DNA from 3 places in the Methylovirgula sp. 4M-Z18 genome. Region 3 is predicted to be linked to each of the others. Evidence: predicted binding sites of a transcription regulator. Region 3 holds the regulator's gene; each other region holds the start of a gene.

Region 1 (7,127 bases), 1.5 Mb from region 3:
GGCTTCGGCAATCTCGCGCATCGGCACGCCTTCTTCCGCGACCGCATGATACTTTGCGTTTGGCTCAGCCTTTTCGATCGCCAGCCTGTAGAGGCGGGCGACGTCGAGAACATGCGCCGCAGGCCAGCGATTGAGTCCGTCGCCGATGTACGCGCACACGCCCTTTTCGCGATACATCTTGATCGCCGGCGTGATGAGCCCCTGCGTGACCGGGTCGTGAACTTGCGGGAGGCGCACCATCGACACATTCACGCCGTTCGCGGCGACTGCAGCGGCGGCCTCCTCCGAGATTGCGCGGGGATGCGTGTCGCTGCCGACGGTCGCATTGTCTTCCTTGGCCGGTTGACCCGGGACAGTGTTGGCGATCGGGGTCCCGGAGGTCACGATCAAGGGCCGATCGGAGCCGGCAAGAGCCGCGCCGAGCGCCTTGATCACGCGGCGATCATCCTCGCAATTCGCGACGAATCGCGAGAAATCGTGGTTGAAGGCGAGGTGAATGACGCCGTCCGCTTGGGCCGCTCCCACCTTGAGGCTGTCCAGGTCTTCGATTGATCCATGATAGACTTCGGCGCCGGTAGCTGCCAGTGCCGCGGCCTTGTCGGTCGAACGGCAGAGGCCGAGAACCTGATGGCCGGCCGCAATCAATTCCTTCACGACGTTCGAGCCGATATTTCCCGTCGCGCCGGTAACAAATACACGCATGGGCAAAGTCTCCTTCATTTCCTGGGAGACAAATGTCGATCTTTACGATATCCTGGTAAAGTAGTGACATTATCATATTATAATTGCTAATACGATGAACGAGCCTTTCAGCCACGACAACCTGCTCGGGACCTATCTGAAGGACCGTCGGGCAAAGCTCGATCCGGCGGCGCTTGGCTTTTCGCAAGAGCGCCGCCGGACCCCTGGCCTGCGCCGCGAAGAGGTGGCGCAGCGGGCCAATATCAGCGCGACGTGGTACACGTGGCTCGAGCAAGGCCGCGGCGGGGCGCCTTCGGCCGATGTGCTCGACCGGATCGCCCGGGCGCTGATGCTGACGGATGTCGAGCGCGAGCATCTTTACCTGCTCGGCCTGGGGCATCCGCCGGAGGCACGCTACAGAAGAGACGAAGGCGTGACACCCCGGCTGCAACGGGTGCTCGACGCGCTCGACCCAAGCCCCGCCCTCATCCGGACCGCCATATGGGATGTCGTCGCCTGGAACCGGGCGGCGACCGTGATGCTGACCGATTACGGCGCGCTGCCGCCGGAGCAGCGCAATGTCCTGCGCTTCATCTTCCTCGATCCGCGTGTCCGCGCCGCGCAATACGATTGGGAGAGCGTGGCGCGCTTCGTGGTCGGTGCGTTCCGGGTCGACGCGGCCCGCGCCGGAGCCGCGGCGGAGGTGGAGCCGCTCGTCGCCGAACTTTGCCGGCTCAGCCCAGAGTTCAAGGCGATGTGGGGCGACAATGACGTGCGCAGCCATGGCGAGGGTGTCAAGCACATCCGGCACCCGGTTCTCGGCCCGCTCGCCTTCGAATATTCGGCCTTCGCCGTCGATGGCCGGCCCGATCTGACGATGGTGGTCCATAATCCAGTGGCGCCGGACGACGCCGATCGAATCAGATCGCTCATGGCCACGCGGGAAACTGCGTCCGCGTAAGTGGAGTGAAACTTTTGGAGCGACGTATGACGACAGTTCCGACGACAAAGCTGCCTGACGGTTCGACCATGCCGGTCTTCGGCCTCGGCACTTGGAACATGGGCGAGGCGGCCTCGGCAGCGGCAGCGGAAGTCGCGGCCTTGCGGGCTGGCCTCGATCTTGGCGTCACGCTCATCGACACCGCCGAAATGTACGGCAGCGGCGGCGCCGAGCGGGTGGTGGGAGAGGCGATCGCGGGGCGCCGCGATCAGGCCTATCTCGTCAGCAAGGTGTTGCCGTCGAATGCGGGCCATCGGCAGACCATCCGCGCCTGTGAGGGCAGTTTGAAGCGGCTCGGGACGGACCGGCTCGATCTCTATCTGCTGCATTGGCGCGGCGGGACGCCTTTGGCCGAGACCATCGCCGCATTCGAGGATCTGCAGCGGGATGGCAAGATTCTGCGCTGGGGCGTCTCCAATTTCGATGTCGACGATCTGCGGGAGATGGAAACACTCAGCGCCGGATGCCAGGCCAATCAAGTGCTCTACAATCTTGCGCGGCGCGGCATCGAATATGATCTCATCGGCATGTGCCAGGAGCGCTCCATGCCCATCATGGCCTATTCGCCGATCGAACAAGGCGCGCTGACGCGCGACAAGGTGCTTGAGGCCATCGCCCGCGACCATGACGCGACGCCGGCGCAGATCGCGCTGGCGTGGGTGCTGGAAAGGCCCGGTGTCATCGCGATCCCAAAGACCAGCCATCCCGCACGTGTGGCGGAGAATCTGGGGGCCTTGGCTGTCCGACTCACTGATGCTGACAAAGCCAAGCTGGACGCAGCCTTCCCGCCGCCACGCCGCAAACGGGGGTTGGAGATGATCTGAACGGCGTGTGCCGCGTGGACGCGACAGCTCAGTCGACGGCGGCCGTTTCGGGCGCCCATCGCGCACAAAAGGCTTCGATATTCGTCGATTGGAAATCCGGTAATCGCGCGAGGATCGTTTCGAACGGCCAATCCCACCACGCGATACGCGCGAGCTGTGCCGCCACATCACGGGGGAATCTTTCGCGGATCTGTCGTGCCGGGACGCCGCCGACGATCGTGTAAGGCTCGACGTCGCGGCTGACCACCGCGCCTGCCGCCAGAATGGCGCCATGCCCCACCGTTACGCCGGGCAGCACGATCACGCCGTGACCGATCCAGACATCGTGGCCGATGATCACGCGATCCTCGCGCCGGTTGTGAAAAAAGCTGTGATCGCGCTGCGCCGTCGCCGAATAATATTCGGGACAATAGGTGAAGCGGTGCAGCGACGGGCGATCGATGGGATGGTTCGGTGCGCCGATGCGGACCTGTGCGGCGATCGCGCAGAACCGCCCGATCTGCGCATCGGCGATCATGCAGCGTGGGCCGAGATAGGAAAAATCGCCGAGCTCCGAATATTCGATCGCCGTGTCGTCGAGAATCTCGCAGCAACGGCCGATCTGCGTGTCGCGAAGCTGAACGCTCGGCGCAATGATTGTTTCGCTGATTTTCGGCCGCGCCTGCCGCGTTTCGCCCATTTGATGATCCTTTCGCACTTCGGTGTTTTCGAGAGAAAAGACGCAATCTATCACTGCGTGTATGACGGCCATATCACGCCGAAGCCTCCGGCAATTCGCCGCCTTGATTAGGAAACGATCATTTCCTATAGTGCGGCATGGCGAAGCCGGCACGACAAACTGCATCTTTATCCCGAAGCCCTGGGCGGCCGCGCGAATTCGATGTTGCGAAGGCGCTCGACAAGGCCACGAAGGTCTTTTCCGAGCGCGGCTTTCACGGCACTTCGATCGCCGACCTCACGCACGCGATGAATCTTGCACAGGGAAGCATTTACAAGGCGTTCGAGGATAAACGTGGATTGTTTCTCGCGGCCTTGCAGCGCTACCGGGCGACGCGGGCCGAGAAGTTGCGCAAAGTCATCGGTGCCGAAGGCTCCGGTCTTGCACAATTGCGGCGGGCGCTCGGCTTTTACGTCCAATCATCGCACGGCGAAGAAGGGCGGCGGGGATGTCTCGTCGTGACGGGAGCGACAGAACTATCGGCTTTCTCCCGCGACATGGCTCGGGATGTTGCGGCGGCATTCGATCGGAACGAAGCGTTGCTTATGGAACTCGTCCGCCGCGGCCAGAAAGACGGGTCAATCGCCGCCCATATCGACGCACGCGCCGCCGCACGCATGATGCTTTGCCTGACGCAGGGCATGCGCGTCGTGGGTAAGACCGGCCGGACTCGCGCTGACATGCAGGCGGTGGTGGATCTCGCTCTCACGGCGATCATGTAATTCTGTTCCTAATTCGGAACTGATCATTTCCAAAAATACGGAGTGTTATCATGTTGAACGTTGGATTTTTGGGTCTCGGCACGATGGGTAAGCCGATGGCCATGAATCTGCTCAAAGCGGGCTATCGATTGCAGGTGTGGAACCGGTCGCAAGATCCGGTCGCCGCGCTCCGCGCTGCGGGTGCGCAGGCCGCGGCGTCCGCGCGGGAGGCCGCGGAAAACGCGGACATCCTGATCTCCATGCTTGCCGACGATGCAGCGACGCGCATCGCGGTCCTTGATGGCGGCGTGCTGGACGCTTTGAAGCCCGGTGCGATCCACATCAATATGGCAACGGTTTCTGTCACCTTCGCCGACGAATGCGAACGCCTGCATCGAGAAAAAGGGATCGGCTATATCGCCGCTCCGGTGCTGGGGCGGGTCAATGTGGCCGAAGCCGGCCAGCTCAACATTCTCGCCGCTGGGGCGCCTGTGGATCTCGCGCGCGTGCAAGCATTGTTCGATGTGCTCGGCCAGAAAACCTGGCGCATCGGCGAGCGGCCAAGCCAGGCCAATGCGGTCAAGCTGGCGGTGAATTTCATGATCGGCAGCGCCATCGGCACGATGGCCGAGGCGGCTACGCTTGCGCGCGGTTTCGGCGTCGCCAAGGCCGATTTCATCGATCTCGTCACATCCACGGCTTTCGCCATGCCGGTCTATAAGGGCTATGGCGGTGCCATGGCGGCGGAACGGTTCGAGCCGGCCGGTTTCAAACTGTCGCTCGGCGCCAAGGACATCAAGCTCGCGCTCGAAGCGGCCGAAACGGTAAACGTTCCGCTGCCGCTCGCCAGCGTGCTGCGCGACAATCACCTCGACGCTCTGGCCCATGGCGAGGGCCATCTCGATTGGGCTGCTGTCTCGCGGGTTGCCGGTCGGCGGGCCGCGCAAGAGTCCTGATTTACTTCGCTATTCAATGCGCCCCTTTTCGGCGAGGAAATCGAGAAGGGCCCTGACGCGCGAGGGCAGCAAGCCGCCTTGGCCGACATGAATGGCGTGAAAAGCTTCGCGATCGCCGGGGTTCAAATCTTCCAGCACTGGCACGAGACGCCCTGCGGCAATGTCGTCGCGAATGGTGAACGCGGCCAGCCGCGCCAGGCCGCAACCGCTGAGGGCGAGGTGGCGCAGAGCCTCGCCATCGCTCGCCTGCATCCGGCCCGTGGCCGGGACAAGGATTGCTTCATCGCCCTGTCGCAGCGGCCAGCCGTCTACGATGCGGGTGTAGCCGAAGCCCAGGCGATTGTGCGTTTCGAGATCGTCGATTGTTTTCGGTTCGCCGAAGCGCGCGAGATAGGCCGGCGCGGCGACGATTGTCAGCGCCGTTTCGCCGAGTTTGCGCGCAACCAGGCTTGAGCTTTTCAACGGTCCGGCGCGGATGGCCACATCCGTCCGTGCGGCGAGCAGATCGACAACCATGTCCGTCTGAACGAGATCGAGCGTGATCCTCGGATAACGCGCCAAAAACTCCGGCAGGATCGGCGCGAGAATATGTGTCGCATAGGACGCGCTGGTGTTGACCCGGATGCGTCCGACCGGCCGCTCGCCCGCTCCTGCGCCGCGCTCGGCATCCTCGATATCGGCCAAAATGCGCGTCGCCCGTTCGTAGAAGGCGCTGCCCTCGGCGGTGAGTTGGAAGGCGCGGGTCGAGCGATTGACGAGCCGCGCGCCGAGCCGGGTCTCCAGTCGCGCGACGAGCTTGCTCACGGCGGATGGCGTCATGTGCGAGCGTCTCGCCGCGGCCGAAAAACCGCCTTGCTCGACCACCCGGACGAAGATTTCCATCTCGCCGGAGCGATTGATCTCGATGCGCGCCATTCGATAGTTCAATTCATATGTGATGTTCTAATCGGCATACTACATCACATAGATGGCGCGGTCTATCTCCTGCCCAGACATCACAACTATGGATTTTGACCATGCCGCTGGCTCTTTATGCCCTGACGGCCGGGGCCTTTGGCATCGGCGTCACTGAATTCGTCATCATGGGATTGCTGCTTGGGGTCAGCGCCGATTTCGGCGTCTCGATCGCCATGGCCGGCCTGCTGATCTCCGGCTATGCACTCGGCGTCGTCATCGGCGCGCCGGTGCTGACCGTGCTCACGGCGCGGTGGCCGCGCAAGACCGTGCTGATCGGGTTGATGGCGGTATTCACCCTGGGCAATGCGACCTGCGCACTGGCGCCGACCTATGGATTGCTGATGGCGGCGCGGGTCCTGACCGCGCTCGCGCATGGCACGTTCTTCGGAGTCGGTTCCGTGGTGGCGACAAGCCTTGTGCCTGAAGACCGCAAGGCCTCGGCGATTGCGATCATGTTCACCGGATTGACGGTCGCCAACATCCTTGGCGTGCCGCTCGGCACCTGGATCGGTTTGTCTTTGGGCTGGCGCGCGACTTTCTGGGCCGTATCGCTTGTCGGACTCGTTGCGCTCGCCATCATCGCAGCATTGGTGCCGAAGGAGGAGGCGCCGTCCGATGCCGGCGATTGGCGCGCGGACATCGCCGCGATCCTGCGTCCATCCGTGCTGCTGGGCCTTTTGACCACCGTGCTCGGCTATGCCGGTGTCTTCGCAGTCTTCACCTATATCGCGCCGATGCTGACACGAATGAGTGGCTTCAGCGAAGCGGCCGTGTCGCCAATCCTGCTCGTCTTCGGCGGCGGCCTTATGATCGGAAATCTGGTCGGCGGCAAGCTGGCCGACCGCAGCCTTCTTCCCACGGTGTTCGGCACATTGGCCACGCTTGCTTTGGTGCTCGCCTTGATGATGCCCGGCATGCGCTTGGCCGCCACGGCGATCGCGCTCACAGGGCTTCTCGGCGCAGCGGGTTTTGCGACAGTCGCTCCGTTGCAAATATGGGTGCTGTCCAAGGCCGAAGGCGCTGGCCAAAGCCTTGCGTCGAGTTTCAACATCGCCGCCTTCAATCTTGGCAATGCCATCGGCGCTTGGGCCGGCGGAATGGCGATAGACCATGGTCCCGGCCTCGCCGCTGTACCGTTGGTGGCCGCTCTCTTTCCGGCTGCGGCCATCGTTGTCGCCTTTATCGCGATGAATGCCGACCGACGCGCGATCGCGCCGCAACCTGCTGACCAATTCAATTCATAATCCGCGAAAGGACATCCGATGGAATATCGTTCTCTTGGCCGCTCCG
Region 2 (7,127 bases), 270 kb from region 3:
GCAGGAACTGGGCGACGACCGGGGCGGGGATGCCGTGGTCGGCATAGGTGCCGGTCTCGCGATCGAAGCCCGGCGTCAGCAGGGTCAGCTTGTTGGGGTCGGTCATGGCGAAGCCCGGCTCCATCTGGGTGAAGCCGTGCCAACCCGCGTCGGGCGCGAATTGCCAATAGGTCGGATTGCTCGCAAGCTGGTCGGTTGCAACCATCTCCCAGGCGACGTCGTGGACCGCGCCTTCGTGCGAGGCGTCCGAAATCGTCACCCGGTCCGGCACGAAGGGCTCGAAGAACCAGCGCCGCTCGGGCCGGGTCTCGCGCTCCTCGAATTCGCGGCGGACGGCCCGGATCTTCTTGCGCAATTCGATGCCGAGCCGGATCGTATCGTCCCACAGCACTTCGCCGGAGCGCCCCTTCATCATCTGCGCGCCGACGTCGAGCGACGCGAACAGCGGATAGAACGGCGAGGTCGAGGCATATTGCATGAAGCTCTCGTTGAAGCGCCGGTGCTCGACGCGGCGCTTCTGGCCCTTGATATGCCGGTCCTTGATGTGAATCTGCGACGCTTGCGAGAAGCTGGCCAATTGCTTGTGCGTCGATTGGGTCGCGATAATGCCCGGCGAATCGGGCCCGAGGTTCGAGAGACCCATCGCGAAGCGACCCGCATAGAGCGGGTGGAATTTCATGAAGCCGGCCCAAGCTTCGTCGAACAGGATATATTCGCACAGGTGTCCGATGCGATCGAGGATCATCTGCGCATTGTGGATCGTCCCGTCATAGGTGCATTGCTCGACGACGGCGACGCGGAACGGGCGCGGCTTCTTCCAGGCGTCCGGGTCCTTGACGAGGGGATTGGTGCGGATGCGCTCGCGCAGGGCCGTCTCGTCGAACGTGTCCCAGCGCATCGGGCCGATGAGGCCCCAAGCATTGCGGGCCGTCGGGATATAGATCGGAATGCCGCCGGAGATCAGCAGCGCGCCGTGATGCGCGGCCTTATGATTGTTGCGGTCGAACAGCACGAGGTCGTCGTCGGTGACCAACGCGGCGAGCACCACCTTGTTGGAAGTCGAAGTGCCGTTCAGGACGAAATAGGTCTTTTCCGCGCCGAAGATCTGTGCCGCTTCCTTCTGCGCCTTCAGGGCTGGCCCTTCATGGGTCAAAAGGTCGCCCAAATCGAGCACCGAATTGTCGAGGTCGTCGCGGAAGACGGACTCGCCCAGATGCTCCATGAAGACGCGGCCGATCGGGCTGCGGCTGTAGAACACGCCGCCGTTGTGGCCCGGGCAGGTCCACAGATGGTTGCCTTCCTCGGCATAATCGACCAGCGCGCCGAAGAACGGCGTCTTCAGCGTCTCGGCATATTGCTTCAGCCGGCTGATCAGGCTCTTGGCAATGAAGGGCGGCGTTTCTTCCGACAGGAAGATGTAGCCGTCGATGAAGTCGAGCACCTCGACCGGCACGTCCTCGAAGCGCTTGCGCCGGATCAGCAGAAGGATCGGGAAGTCGAGGCCGCGCCGTCGCATGAGATTGATCAGCGAAGCTGTCTTGCCTTCCAGCCCCTTCTTGCCCCAGTCGACCACCATGCAGCCGATGGCGGCGTCGGTCTTGACCGCAATTTCGGCGTCTTCGAGCTTGCGGGCCTTGACGACCTCGAAGCCCGACCGCTCGATTTCTTCGATGATCTGGTTGTACCGGATCCCTTCGAGATCGTCGGCCTCGAAGTTTGGTGTCGCGAACAGAAAGGTAAAGCGCCTGAAGTAGTCCATGCTGGCCCCGTAGATGTTGGCCGTGATTAGTTGGCGAGTTTTGTGACAATTAGACGACAAGTTGCCGCAGGAGGGAGCAACATTGGGCTCGATGCGGGGAACGGCGCCGCAGCCGCGTATTGCAACGTCTGCTTCGGAGGCGAAGCGATCGCAAGTGGATAGGGTGGGCGCGAAGCGGACATGTTCCTGACGCTGATTCGAAGACCGCTTGCTACATTGCCGCGACATCGGAGGCAACGGCGTGGCGCTGATTATTATGCCACAGATCTTTGAAGCGGGATGACGTTCCGCGGCGAACAGCGCGCTGATTGACGTCGTGATCTCGGCTCGGCCAGACCCTAAAGTTTTTTCTTGTTCTTTTCGAGATACATAACTTCGTCCGCTCTCTGCAACAACCCTTCGAACGAGTGCACGCCGTCCCAGGTGCACGCGACGATCCCGATGCTCATCGCCAAATCGATATTCTCTTCCCGGCTGATCCGTTCGATATTCGCCTGCAGGCGGCTGCGCAGCTGTTCGATCCCGCCTTCGTAATTCGTCACCAGCACGGCGAATTCGTCCCCGCCCAGGCGGGCGACGGTGTCGGTCGCGCGGAAGCTGGCTCTGAGCGCTCTCGCGCCACCTCTGATCAGCCGGTCCCCGGCCTGGTGCCCGAACGTGTCGTTCACGCGCTTGAGACCGTCCAAATCCGCAAACAGCATCATGACCGGCTGCCGCGACCGGGCCGCGACGCGGAAATCGTGTTCGCCGAACGTCATGAACCCGCGCCGGTTGTGCAGTCCCGTCAGGTCGTCGGTCAGGGAAAGGCGGCGGACCTCTTCCTCCGCCTTCTTGCGTTCCTGCACTTCGTGGTGCAGTTGGCGATTGGCTTCGGCCAATTCAGCCGTCCGGTGGTCCACCCGTTGTTCCAACTCGGCGAACAATTGCACATGTTCCATGGCGACGGCGGTCGTGTCGGCCAGCGCCTGCAGAATGGCGATCTGCTCCGCCGGCGGGCGGTAAACTTTGGCCCAATAATTGCCGATTGCGCCAAGGGGATCGCGCGTGCGGATCGGAACCATGGCCATGCTGCGCACGAAGGTCGGGCGATAGGCATCGACCGGAACGCGCGGATCCTGAAATATGTTCTCAATCACCGTGGATTGCCGGTTCATCATGACCCAGCCGCTGACGCAGGTCTCCAGCGGAAAGCGGGAGCCCTTCCAGAGCGGGCTGATGGCATTTTCCTCGGCGTAGTAGCATTCGTCCCCATCTTTCAGGACGAAAGTGGCGCCGTCCGCGCCAGTCAGGTCCCGCGCCGCGCGCCGCACGATGGCCATGACCCCGGCAAGGTCGCGGGCCAGGGAGAGTTCCTGCACGACGCCGACCAATTCCGCCATCGCGGAAGCGTACCGGCCAGAACGGTCCGTGACGTCGGCGGCAGCGGGATCGATCTTTTTTGCAGCGGCGCTGTTCGTTTGCGTGTCCTGCATCCGTGGCATTTCCTCAGGAGACCAGGCGGAATCAAAGGAGGGCATTTTGTGAACAATCTCACATTTTGCAAAAAAATTCTCTGAATTTTGGACCTTGTGGGCTGCGGAATTGTCGGTGCGTAACCGAACCGCATCGCCTGCGGTCAATGCCGCCGCCCGCTGCCGGGGCTGCGAACTGAGATTAACAAAATGTAAAGGAGCCTCTTTCTTTCTTCCTGCACCCGGAGTTCGGTAAAGACGTGGAGACCGGGTCAAGTCCGGTCATGACGCCCCCCCAAAAGAGACGAATAGACGGTCACTTTTGTCGCGAGTACAACTTGGAAGTGCCGCATTTGAAAACTCAATGAGATAGTGATGCCGATTAGCGTGACGACTGCCGCGGGGGAGCGGCAGTTTGCGGCTGTCGAGGCACGCACGCTCAAATCATTTCAACGCCGCGATGCTGCGTCTGGGCGCAACGCTCCTGGGTCGATGGATTGGCGCAACACGCAAGCAAGCCGGTTTTTGTCTCACCGATCTGGTATTCTGGAGGCTCACCATGGGTGAAATTGATCGCAAGCAATTTCGTGATGCCGTTATAGAAGTCAAGAAAGCCTGGGTATTCGAAGATTGGGCGCCGGTACTAACGCCGCTTTTCCGCCTGGCGATGTTCGATATGCTGCCTGTTTTGGATGAACTGAGCGGCCTCGATCGCGCGAAACTCATCTCCGCGGCCAATCTCATTCAAAACCAGGGACGTCTTGGTGACATTTCGTGGCGACGCCTGAAATTCGCTGTAACGGTTATTGAGAAGCGCGAGATTAGTGATTTTGGCCTGAACGACGACAACCAGGTGAATGATGGCCGCGTGTTTCTCGGATGTACGAGGCTCGTGGACAGCGAGGTGCGTGCCGAAATAATCAAGGCCCTGGATCAGGCACGAGCAGCCATCAAGAATGGCGACAAAGGTACCGAATATGCGACGCTCGGCGGCGATGAGAATCGCTGCTGCGGCGAAGCTTGTATCGCCTGGAACAAGGTGTTGGTAGGCAAGCGGCGCGCCCAGCCGGGAGCGTCGTTGGACTCAAGCCTTGCGGCGGCTGCGCATTACATGTTGGCGCGCTTCCATGTTTGCGCAGCCAAAGCCTCCATCGGACAAATGGACATGGTCATCGACATGTATGACAACAAGAAGCGCGACGCGATTGCCCGTGGTGATAGGGATTTGAAATCGATGGCGCTCAAGCCGGGCAGTCGCCCCTATCCGCCGGATTTCGGGATCAAGAGGTGGGCGAAGCAGGGATCTATCGAGGGCGAAGCGGATAGACAGCGATGCAATGCCAATTCTTCCACGCCGTATATATTCCCAGACGTTGATGGGGGTGAGGCGTAAGTTGCTGAGCTGACTTGGTCTGCTAGGCATGACTGCCCGGCTGTTACCGCCAGCACGATATCGTCGTGATGGCCTACGACACAGGGCGTTGTTGTACGGGTGCGCTGCTGGGCACGATTTGGTCTTTGATGATGTCGCCTATGCAAACTTCACGATCCGGCAAGCGGATTTCGGACGGGCGCATGCCAGCATGCGGTTGAGTACATTACACCCGATGGCACCCTCGACCTGCGGCGCAGGAAACGGCCAGGCGCGCAGTCGCCAGCCGATCAAGGCTTTATAGCTGCCGATCGCGGTCTCGACCCAGGGCTCCGTACACAGGTTAGGAGGCACTAAATATTAGCGACGCTTTGATTCTGACCTTGGCCAAAATTGGAGCCGTTGCTCACGGACCATTGCGATTTTCGGCACCAGCCATGCATCTGAAGATTGTCCGACGTCGCTTTTGGTCATGCTCATGCAGCGATTTTACATTTTGTTAATCTGAGTTCGGAGCCCTGCGCCCGCCGCCGGGCGGCTGGACGGGATGTCTGCTCTGTGATAAGAACGTAATAAGAACATTTGATGGATTCCATGGCCAACGCTTCTTCCGATCTCGTTCAACCGACCTTGCATGGCGCCATCGTCGCACTCAGGCCCATGACGGAAAACGATGCGCCCAGCCTGCTGCAGGCTGCGGCTGACGGGACTCTGTGGGAGCTCAAGGTGACCGTTGTCCCAGGGCCGGACACGGTAGCCGATTACCTTGCGATTGCGTTGCATGGCAGACGGGCGGGCACGGTCATGCCGTTCGTCATTTTGAACCGCGCGACCGGCGCGCCGGTCGGCAGCACGCGCTTTTGGAAAATCGACCGCCAAAACCGCAAATTGGAGATCGGCCATACGTGGCTGAGTGCGTCGATGCAGCGCACCGGCGCCAACACGGAGGCGAAATATCTGCTGCTGACCTATGCGTTCGAGACCTTGCGCAGCGTGCGGGTGCAATTCACCACCGACGAATTGAACGAAAAGTCCCGTGCGGCGATCCTGCGCATCGGGGCCAAGGAGGAGGGTATTATCCGGCACGAGCGCATCATGCCCGATGGCCGCAAGCGCAATTCGGTGCGCTACAGCATCATCGACGACGAATGGCCGCAGGTGAAGGCGATGCTGGAAGAAAAGCTGCAACGTTAAGGTGTGAACGATTTTTGGGAACGAACTGATAGAAAATATTTTCTAATCATTTCAGAGTATTATGCCTGTTCACGGGGTGGCGGGTCCCCTGCAAAGCCCAGGGCCGCGAGGTGCGCCAGCATGTGCTCCGGCGGCGGCGCTTCGGCTTGAATCGGGTCCTTGTTCTTATAGAGCGGCACCGCGATCGCCCGCGCGTGCAGGTGGAGGCCGGGGCCGCCGTCACGTGGGGCGGTGCCGTAAATCGGGTCGCCCAGGATCGGCCAGCCCATGGCCTGGCAATGGACCCGTAATTGGTGGGTGCGGCCGGTGAGGGGCTCCAATGCGAGCCATGTCAGCCCGTCGGCGCGGCCGAGCACCGTCCACCGGGTCTGCGACGGGGCGCCGAGCGGGTCCACCTTCATCCACCAGCCGCGCGTCGCGTCCCGCCGCACCAAGGCCAAGTCGATCAGGCCCTGCGCCTCCGCCGGCCCACCCTCGACCACCGCCCAATAGGTCTTGTCGATACTGCCGGCCTTGAACAGAACACCGAGCTTTTCCAAGGCCTTATGGTGCCGCCCCAGCACCAGGCAGCCGGACGTGTCCTTGTCGAGCCGATGGGCGAGCGCCGGGTTGCGCGGCAGGCCGAAGCGCAAATGATGGAACGCGCCCTCCAGGAATTCGCCGCCCTTCGGCCCGCGATGGACGGGGATGCCGAACGGCTTGTTGAGGATGAGCATGAGCCCGTCGCGGTAAATCAGGCGGGCGAGGAGGTCTTCTTCGGTCATGCGTTCGTCTAGCATACCATTGTGCGATCGCGAAAAAGCGCTTATCTCAAGGCCGACATGTCCGATCCCCTAGAGACCCAAAAGAAGCCCGGCTTCTTCGGCCGCATGTTCGGCCGCGGCGAAAAGCCCGCGCCTGCACCCGCCGCTGAAGCCGAAGCCGCGCCCCCATCGCCTCCGCCACCCCCGGCCCCGCCCAAGCGCTCCTGGCTGCAGCGGCTGCGCGCCGGCCTTTCGCGGTCCAGCTCGGCGATCAGCCAAGGCATTTCCGACATTTTCACCAAGCGCAAGCTCGATGCGACGACGCTGGAGGATCTGGAGGACGTGCTGATCCAGGCGGATCTCGGTGTCGCGACGGCGAGCCGCATCACGGGCCTCATCGGCAAGAACCGCTACGACAAGCAGATCGACCCGCAGGAGGTCAAAAGCCTACTCGCCGACGAGGTGCAGCGCACGCTGGAACCGGTGGCAAAGCCCTTCGTGATCGACACGGCGAAAAAGCCCTTCGTCATCCTGGTGGTCGGCGTGAACGGCGCCGGCAAGACAACGACGATCGGCAAATTGTCGGCCAAATTCCGCGCCGAGGGCCG
Region 3 (7,127 bases):
CTCGAAGTCAGTCGCCGCGCCAGCCGTGCGGCGGCTGATCTTGGCCGACTTCCGCTCCTATCAGTCGCTCGATCTCAAGATCTCGGGCCATGTGGTGGTGCTGACCGGCGAGAATGGTGCCGGAAAAACCAATCTTCTCGAGGCCATTTCGTTGTTTTCGCCGGGCCGCGGCCTCCGGCGCGCCGATTTTGCCGATTGCTGCCGCGAATCCGGCCCCGGCGGCTTTTCGATCTCGCTGGAGCTTGCCGATGCGCTCGGCAGCCTGCAGCTCGGCACCGGCGTCGATCCGCCCGAGGAGGGCGCACCGCGCAGCCGCAAATGCCGCATCGACCGGGCGCCGGTCTCCTCCGCCACCGCCTTTGCCGAGCGGCTGCGGATCGTCTGGCTGACCCCCGCCATGGACAGCCTGTTCACGGGCCCGGCCGGCGACCGGCGACGGTTTCTCGACCGCCTAGTGCTCGCCGTCGACGCCGCCCATGGCGCGCGGGTCAACGGACTCGAACGGGCGCTGCGCAATCGCAACCGGCTCTTGGAAGACGGCATCTCCAACACCTATTGGCTCGACGCGACCGAGCGCGAGGCGGCGGAACTCGCCGTTGCGGTCGCCGCCGCGCGATACGAGACGATCGACCGCCTCACAGGCCTGATCGCCGCAAGCCGCGACGACGCGTCCCCCTTCCCATGGGCGCAAATCGCCCTGTCCGGTGAGGTCGAGACATTGACGGCGCAATATCCGGCCGTCGCCGCCGAGGAACATTACCGGGCGATCCTGCGCCAGAACCGCGCGCGCGATGCGGCGGCTGGCCGGACCCTGATCGGCCCGCATGTGAGCGACCTTCTCGTGCGGCACGGCCCCAAAAACACGGATGCGGCGCGCTCGTCGACCGGCGAGCAAAAGGCGCTGCTCGTCGGCCTGGTGCTCGCCCATGCCCGGCTGGTCGCGGCGATGAGCGACATTGCGCCGCTGATCCTGCTCGACGAGATCGCCGCCCATTTCGATCCCCTGCGCCGCGCGGCGCTCTATGCCGCGCTCGGTGACATCGGCGGCCAAGTCTGGCTCACCGGCGCTGATCCCGCCGCCTTCGCCGATTTGGCCGGCCGCGCCGAAATGCTGCAGGTGGCGGGCGGCACGGTGCGGCCGTTGGGCTGAACGACGGCCACACACACAAATATTGACGAAAATCGAAAGCGCAGCGACAATCAGGCCGCGATTGTCTGGGGGGCGGCGAGAGCGGGAATTTTCAGACCTCTTGGTCAATTGATTTTGGAATCGGCAAGCTTGGCTTCCATAATATTCTCCACATTTGTTGGTGTTGGCGCGTCCGGCTTTTGGGCGCGACAGATCCGGCTTTGCCTCTCACGGCGCTTGCAGGGAGTAGATGCATAATTTGGACTCTCTCAACTCATCCTCGTCATCGCGCAGCTTTGGAAGCGACGACGCCAATATGTTCGAACTTGCACCGGTTTCGCTCTGGCTCGAAGATTATACTGAGCTGAAAGCACTGTTCGACGGGTGGCGACGCGCCGGCATTGCTGATTTGCGCGCTTATCTGGGCGAAGATTTCGATCGTGTCAGGCTGTGCGCCAGCAAGTTGAAGGTCGTCAAGGTCAACGCCAAGACCTTGGCGCTTTACGAGGTCGCCAATCTGGACGAACTCGTCGCCAATCTCGGCCGTATCTTTCGCGACGACATGCTGCTGACCCATCTCGAAGAGCTCGTCCAACTCTGGGACGGCAAGACGCTGTTCGCCAGCGATACGGTCAATTACACCATGTCGGGCCGCCGTCTCGACATTCAGCTCAAGGGCTCGATCCTGCCCGGACACGAAGAGAGCTGGAGCCGCGTCCTCGTCGCCATTGACGATGTGACCGACCGCGAGACGGCACGGCGCAAACTCAGTGTCAGCGAAGATTACGCCCACGGTCTGCTGCAGCATTCTCCGGTCTCGCTTTGGGTCGAGGATTTCAGCCGGGTCAAGCAATTGATCGACGAGGTACGCGAGCGCGGCATCATCGATTTTCGCGTCTTCACCGATGTTCATCCCGAATTCGTGCAGCGCTGCATGAGCGAAATCCGGGTGATCGACGTCAACCGTCGCACGCTCGAACTGTTCGGCGCACCGAGCAAGCAAGTGCTGCTGCAACGGCTCGGCGACATCTTTCGCGACGGCATGGCACAACCCTTTCGCGAGCAATTGATCGATTTATGGGACGGCAAGCTGTTCCAGCAGCGCGAGGTGGTCAATTACGCGCTCGACGGCACGGAGCTGTATTTCCTGATGCAATTTTCCGTACTGCCCGGCCGCGAACACAATTGGTCGCTGGTGCAGGTCGCGTTGACCGACATCACCGCGCGGAAAAAGGCGGAGGCCTATCTCGAATTCCTCGGCAAGCACGATGTTTTGACCAAGCTTTATAATCGCTCCTTCTATGTCGACGAGATCAATCGCCTTGAGCGCAAAGGCCCCTGGCCGGTGACAATCATCATCGCCGATCTCAACGGTTTGAAGAGCTCCAACGATCACCATGGCCATGGCGTCGGCGACGAATTGCTGCGCCGCGCCGGCGAGGTTCTCGCGCAAGTCGTCGAGAAGTCCGGCTGCGCCGCGCGCATCGGCGGCGACGAATTCGCCATTATCATGCCCGGCGCGGACGAGCACGCCGGCGAAGCGATGATGAACGACGTGCATCGCCTGGCCGAACTGAACAACCAGTTCCACGGCGCAACGCCGCTCTCCTTCTCGATGGGCGCTGCGACGAGTCGCCGCGGCGAGCGACTCGACGCGGTCGCCCGCCGCGCCGATGCCGAAATGTATGACGCCAAGCGCCGATACTATGAGGAGAGATATCGCGGTTGATGCGCCGGCGCGGAGGCCGAGCGAGAGACAGCTAATCGCCGGACGGCTTGCTGCGCCGCAATTGTTTCACGCCCGAGCGTTTCGCCTTGCCGTCCAATCGGCGCAGCTTCGAGGCGTAAGTCGGCTTGGTCGGCCGCCGCGGCTTTGGCGCGACGGAAGCTTCCTCGATCATCGCGGCAAGGCGCTGCATCACATCGACCTTATTGCGCTCCTGACTGCGATGCGCGTCGGCGGTCAGGACGATGACGCCGTCCAAGGTCAAGCGCCGCCCGGCGATACGGGTGAGACGCGCCTTGACCGCGTCGCTCAACGAGGGACTCCGCGCCAAATCGAAACGCAATTGCACCGCCGTCGCGAGCTTGTTCACATTCTGCCCGCCGGGACCGGAGGCGCGAATGAAGCTCAAGGCCACCTCGTCATCTTCGAGACTGATATGGTCGGTGATGCGGATCATAACCTTTCATACAGGTAACCGCCCGATCCTGTCTAAAGCATTTTGCGATTCTTTCAGAAGCGCAAAATTGCTCTACTTGTTTGTTATGTCGCATTTTCTTAACCGAAAAGTCGCGCAACTTTTCTGGAAAATGCTCTAATCGCGATATTTGTCGTGGCAGGAAGAACAATTGTCCATCACCGGCGCATAGGCTGCCTTGAACTTAGCAGCGCTGTCGAGTTGGCCGAGGGCGGCCTTCGCATCGCTCTGGAAAGCGGTGAACCGCCTTTTGAGATCCTCGGATTCGGCACTCGTCGAGAGATGCGATTTGATGTCGTCAGAATCGGCAATATAGGCCTGCAACAATTTGCGCACTGTTGCCGCGTCATAAGGTTCGCTACCGCTCACCATGGCCTTAGCAGCATTGGTCGGACTGCGCCACGCCTTCATGATCCCCTTGAAACCGGCGGCATAGGCGACCGATATCGTCAGCAGCAACACCAAACCAACACTCATTCCGCGCTTCATCGACTCATGTCTCCCAAAGTGGGCTGCAGTTTTTCCGCCTCTCATGGTCAAAAATATGGCGGACATCGGGCAAAATGCAGGGCAATCGAGATGGAAGACACGAGCCAGGCGCACCGCTCTTGACGAGCGTATTCCGGCTCGCACGGAGCGTCGCGGAGGTCAAAACCATGTGGAAAACGCCGGCGCCGCAACCCGCGCGCCAGCAACGGGCGAGACTACGGCCCGCGCCGGCCTGTCGTAGCTAGGTGCGTTGGCCCGTCAATTCTTGCCGAAGGTCTCGTCGAAAGAATAACCGGCGCCGCGTACGGTACGGATCGGATCCCGCTCCTTGCCGCGCGACAAGACCTTGCGCAGCCGGCCGACATGGACGTCCACGGTGCGCTCGTCGATATCGATCGCCATCCCCCAGACGCCGTCGAGCAATTGCGCGCGCGAGAACACCCGGCCCGGCTTCTCCATCAGATATTCCAGGAGGCGAAATTCGGTCGGGCCCAGATGCACGTCCCGCGAGCCGCGGCGCACGCGGCGCATATCGCGGTCGAGCTGCAAATCCCCCGCGGCTAGCAGGCTCGCCACCCGCTCGGGCCGCGAGCGGCGCAAGAGCGAGCGCACCCGCGCCATAAGTTCGGGCACCGAGAACGGCTTGACCACGTAATCATCGGCGCCGATGGAGAGGCCGCGGACCCGTTCACCCTCTTCGCCGCGCGCCGTCAGCATGATCACCGGCAGCGTCTTCGTGACATCGCGCGCACGCAGGCGACGGCAGATTTCCAAGCCCGAAATACCCGGCAACATCCAGTCGAGAATGACCAGGTCCGGCGGCGCCTCGATGAGGCGCAACTCGGCCTCGTCGCCGCGCTCGACATGTTCGACCGCAAAGCCTTCCGCTTCGAGATTGTAGCTGAGCAGCAGCGCGAGCGGCGCTTCGTCCTCGACCACGAGCACCCGCGGCGCGGCGCTGGCGGGTCCCGATTTCGCGTTTTCGATGCGAATGTCGTTCATATTGTCTCAGTCCTATCCAGCCTGAAGCGGTGCGTTCGGGGTGCCCTTCGGGCGGTCCATCGGCAAAGTATCGCCGGTCACCAGATAAAAGACGGTCTCGGCAATATTGGTGCAATGGTCGCCGATGCGCTCGATGTTCTTCGAGCAGAACAGAAGATGCGTGCACAAGGTGATGTTGCGCGGATCTTCCATCATGAAGGTGAGAAGATCGCGGAAGATCGAGTTTTCCAGAGCGTCGATTTCGGCATCGCGCTCCCACACGGCGCGGGCTGCGACCGTGTCACGTGCGGCATAGGCGTCGAGCACGTCCTTGAGCAATATCGCGGCAAGTTCGGCCATGTGACGCAGACCGACCAGCGCGCCCGGCATGCGGATGCCATTGTCGTTGGCGATCTTCATCGTGCGCTTGGCAATGTTCTTGGCGAGATCGCCAATGCGCTCCAGATCGCCGGAGACGCGAATCGCGGCGACGATGGCCCGCAAATCGACGGCCATCGGCTGGCGGCGCGCGATGATGGAGACAGCGCTCTCCTCAATCTGTCGTTGCAGCAGATCGAGCCGCGGATCGGTTTCGACCACCCGCTGCGCCAAGGTCACATTCAACTCGGTCAGCGCGTCAACCGCGTCCGACAGCATTTTTTCGGCAATGCCGCCCATCTCGGCGATCTGGCGGCCGAGCGTCTCCAGTTCGGAATCGAAAGACTTGACGATATGTTCGTTCATGGAAGGCTCCAACTCAGCCGAAGCGGCCGGTGATGTAGTCTTGCGTGCGCTTCTGGCGCGGCGCCGTAAAGATCTGGTCGGTGTCGCCGAACTCGACGAGTTCGCCCAAATACATGAAGGCGGTCTTCGTCGAGACGCGCGCCGCCTGCTGCATCGAATGGGTGACGATGGCGATCGTATAGGTCTCGCGCAATTCGTCGATCAGCTCCTCGACCTTCGAGGTCGAGATCGGATCGAGCGCCGAGCACGGTTCGTCGAAGAGAATGACATCCGGCTTGATCGCGACCGTGCGCGCAATGCACAGACGCTGTTGCTGACCGCCTGACAACGACAGACCGCTGGCGTGCAGCTTGTTCTTCACCTCTTCCCACAGGGCTGCGCCGCGCAACGCGTTCTCGACGCGCCCGTCCATCTCGCTCTTGGGCAGCTTCTCGTAGAGGCGGATGCCGAAGGCGATATTGTCGTAGATCGACATCGGGAAAGGTGTCGGCTTCTGGAACACCATGCCGACGCGGGCGCGCAGCAGGTTGAGATCCATGCCGGGGCTCAGGATATTCTCGCCATCCAGCAGCAGCTCGCCGTCGGCGCGCTGATTGGGATAAAGATCGTACATCCGGTTGAAGATGCGCAATAGAGTCGACTTGCCGCAGCCGGACGGACCGATCAGCGCCGTCACCTTGTTGGTGCCGAGTTCCAGGTTGACGTCCTTGAGCGCCTTGTTCGCCCCGTAATAGAAGCTCAGATTGCGGGCGATGACCTTGGCATTGGAGGCCTGTGTCGCAGCATTCGGCATTTGGCTGAGATCGTTCATGAGATTACCTCTTAGCGCCAACAGTGCGCGCAATAATGTTGAGCGCGAGCACGGTCAAAGTGATGAGAAGGGCGCCGGCCCAGGCGAGATGCTGCCAATTGGTCGACGGCGAACCGACGAAAGCGGTGATCGTCGTCGGCAGGTTCGGCATGGCGCCGTTGAACACGTTGATGTTCCAGAAATTGTTGTTCTGGGCGGTGAACAGCAGCGGCGCGGTTTCGCCGGCAATGCGCGCCAGCGCCAGAAGCAGGCCGGTGATGATGCCGGAACGGGCCGCGCGGTAGGTGATCGCGCGCGTCACATGTGCGCGCGGCATGCCCATGGCGGACGCGGCCTCGCGCAACTGATTGGGCACCAGCAGCAACATGTTTTCAGTCGTCCGGATAACGACGGGAATGACGATGATGGCCAGCGCTATCGCACCGGCGAGGCCGGACGCTCCGCCCATCGGCACGACCACGAAGCTGTAGACGAACAGGCCGATGATGATCGACGGCGCGCTGAGCAGAATATCGTTGATGAAGCGCACCACCGAGGTCAGCCGCGTGTAGCGGCCGTATTCCACCATATAGGTCCCGGCAAGCAACCCGATCGGCGCGCCGACCACGATGCCGACAACCGTCATGATGATCGAACCGACGATCGGATTGAGCAGACCGCCTTGGGTGTCGGCAGCAGGGGTCATCTGCGTGAAGGTCGCAATGCCGAGGCTCGAGAAGCCGTTCCAAAACAGCATCAGCAAAATCGCCGCAAGGAACGTCAGACCGAACAC

Evidence for each region. Region 3 encodes PhoB, which activates phosphate uptake and scavenging genes when phosphate is short. Its sites were predicted from a motif close to TGTCATNNANCTGTCAT; they were not measured.
Region 1: a site for PhoB is predicted at 3,246-3,262, ahead of V9T28_RS17590 (DapH/DapD/GlmU-related protein). Genes of this name have one in related genera too.
Region 2: a site for PhoB is predicted at 1,802-1,818, ahead of V9T28_RS00915 (Orn/Lys/Arg family decarboxylase). Genes of this name have one in related genera too.

The regions. Positions count from the first base shown of each region.
Region 1 is NZ_CP149574.1:3,812,179-3,819,305, reverse strand. Features, by position in the region: gene V9T28_RS17605 (SDR family oxidoreductase) at 1-702, opposite strand, end outside; gene V9T28_RS17600 (helix-turn-helix transcriptional regulator) at 797-1,642, shown strand; gene V9T28_RS17595 (aldo/keto reductase) at 1,669-2,505, shown strand; gene V9T28_RS17590 (DapH/DapD/GlmU-related protein) at 2,534-3,184, opposite strand; gene V9T28_RS17585 (TetR/AcrR family transcriptional regulator) at 3,322-3,945, shown strand; gene V9T28_RS17580 (NAD(P)-dependent oxidoreductase) at 3,999-4,880, shown strand; gene V9T28_RS17575 (LysR family transcriptional regulator) at 4,890-5,795, opposite strand; gene V9T28_RS17570 (MFS transporter) at 5,897-7,081, shown strand; gene V9T28_RS17565 (aldo/keto reductase) at 7,100-7,127, shown strand, end outside.
Region 2 is NZ_CP149574.1:215,558-222,684, forward strand. Features, by position in the region: gene V9T28_RS00915 (Orn/Lys/Arg family decarboxylase) at 1-1,759, opposite strand, end outside; gene V9T28_RS00920 (GGDEF domain-containing protein) at 2,098-3,231, opposite strand; gene V9T28_RS00925 (hypothetical protein) at 3,770-4,603, shown strand; partial or broken gene V9T28_RS00930 (IS5/IS1182 family transposase) at 4,742-4,906, opposite strand; gene V9T28_RS00935 (GNAT family N-acetyltransferase) at 5,177-5,776, shown strand; gene V9T28_RS00940 (RluA family pseudouridine synthase) at 5,836-6,540, opposite strand; gene ftsY (signal recognition particle-docking protein FtsY) at 6,598-7,127, shown strand, end outside.
Region 3 is NZ_CP149574.1:487,792-494,918, reverse strand. Features, by position in the region: gene recF (DNA replication/repair protein RecF) at 1-1,150, shown strand, start outside; gene V9T28_RS02260 (sensor domain-containing diguanylate cyclase) at 1,446-2,858, shown strand; gene arfB (alternative ribosome rescue aminoacyl-tRNA hydrolase ArfB) at 2,890-3,312, opposite strand; gene V9T28_RS02250 (cytochrome c) at 3,448-3,807, opposite strand; gene phoB (phosphate regulon transcriptional regulator PhoB) at 4,078-4,821, opposite strand; gene phoU (phosphate signaling complex protein PhoU) at 4,834-5,544, opposite strand; gene pstB (phosphate ABC transporter ATP-binding protein PstB) at 5,558-6,355, opposite strand; gene pstA (phosphate ABC transporter permease PstA) at 6,360-7,127, opposite strand, start outside.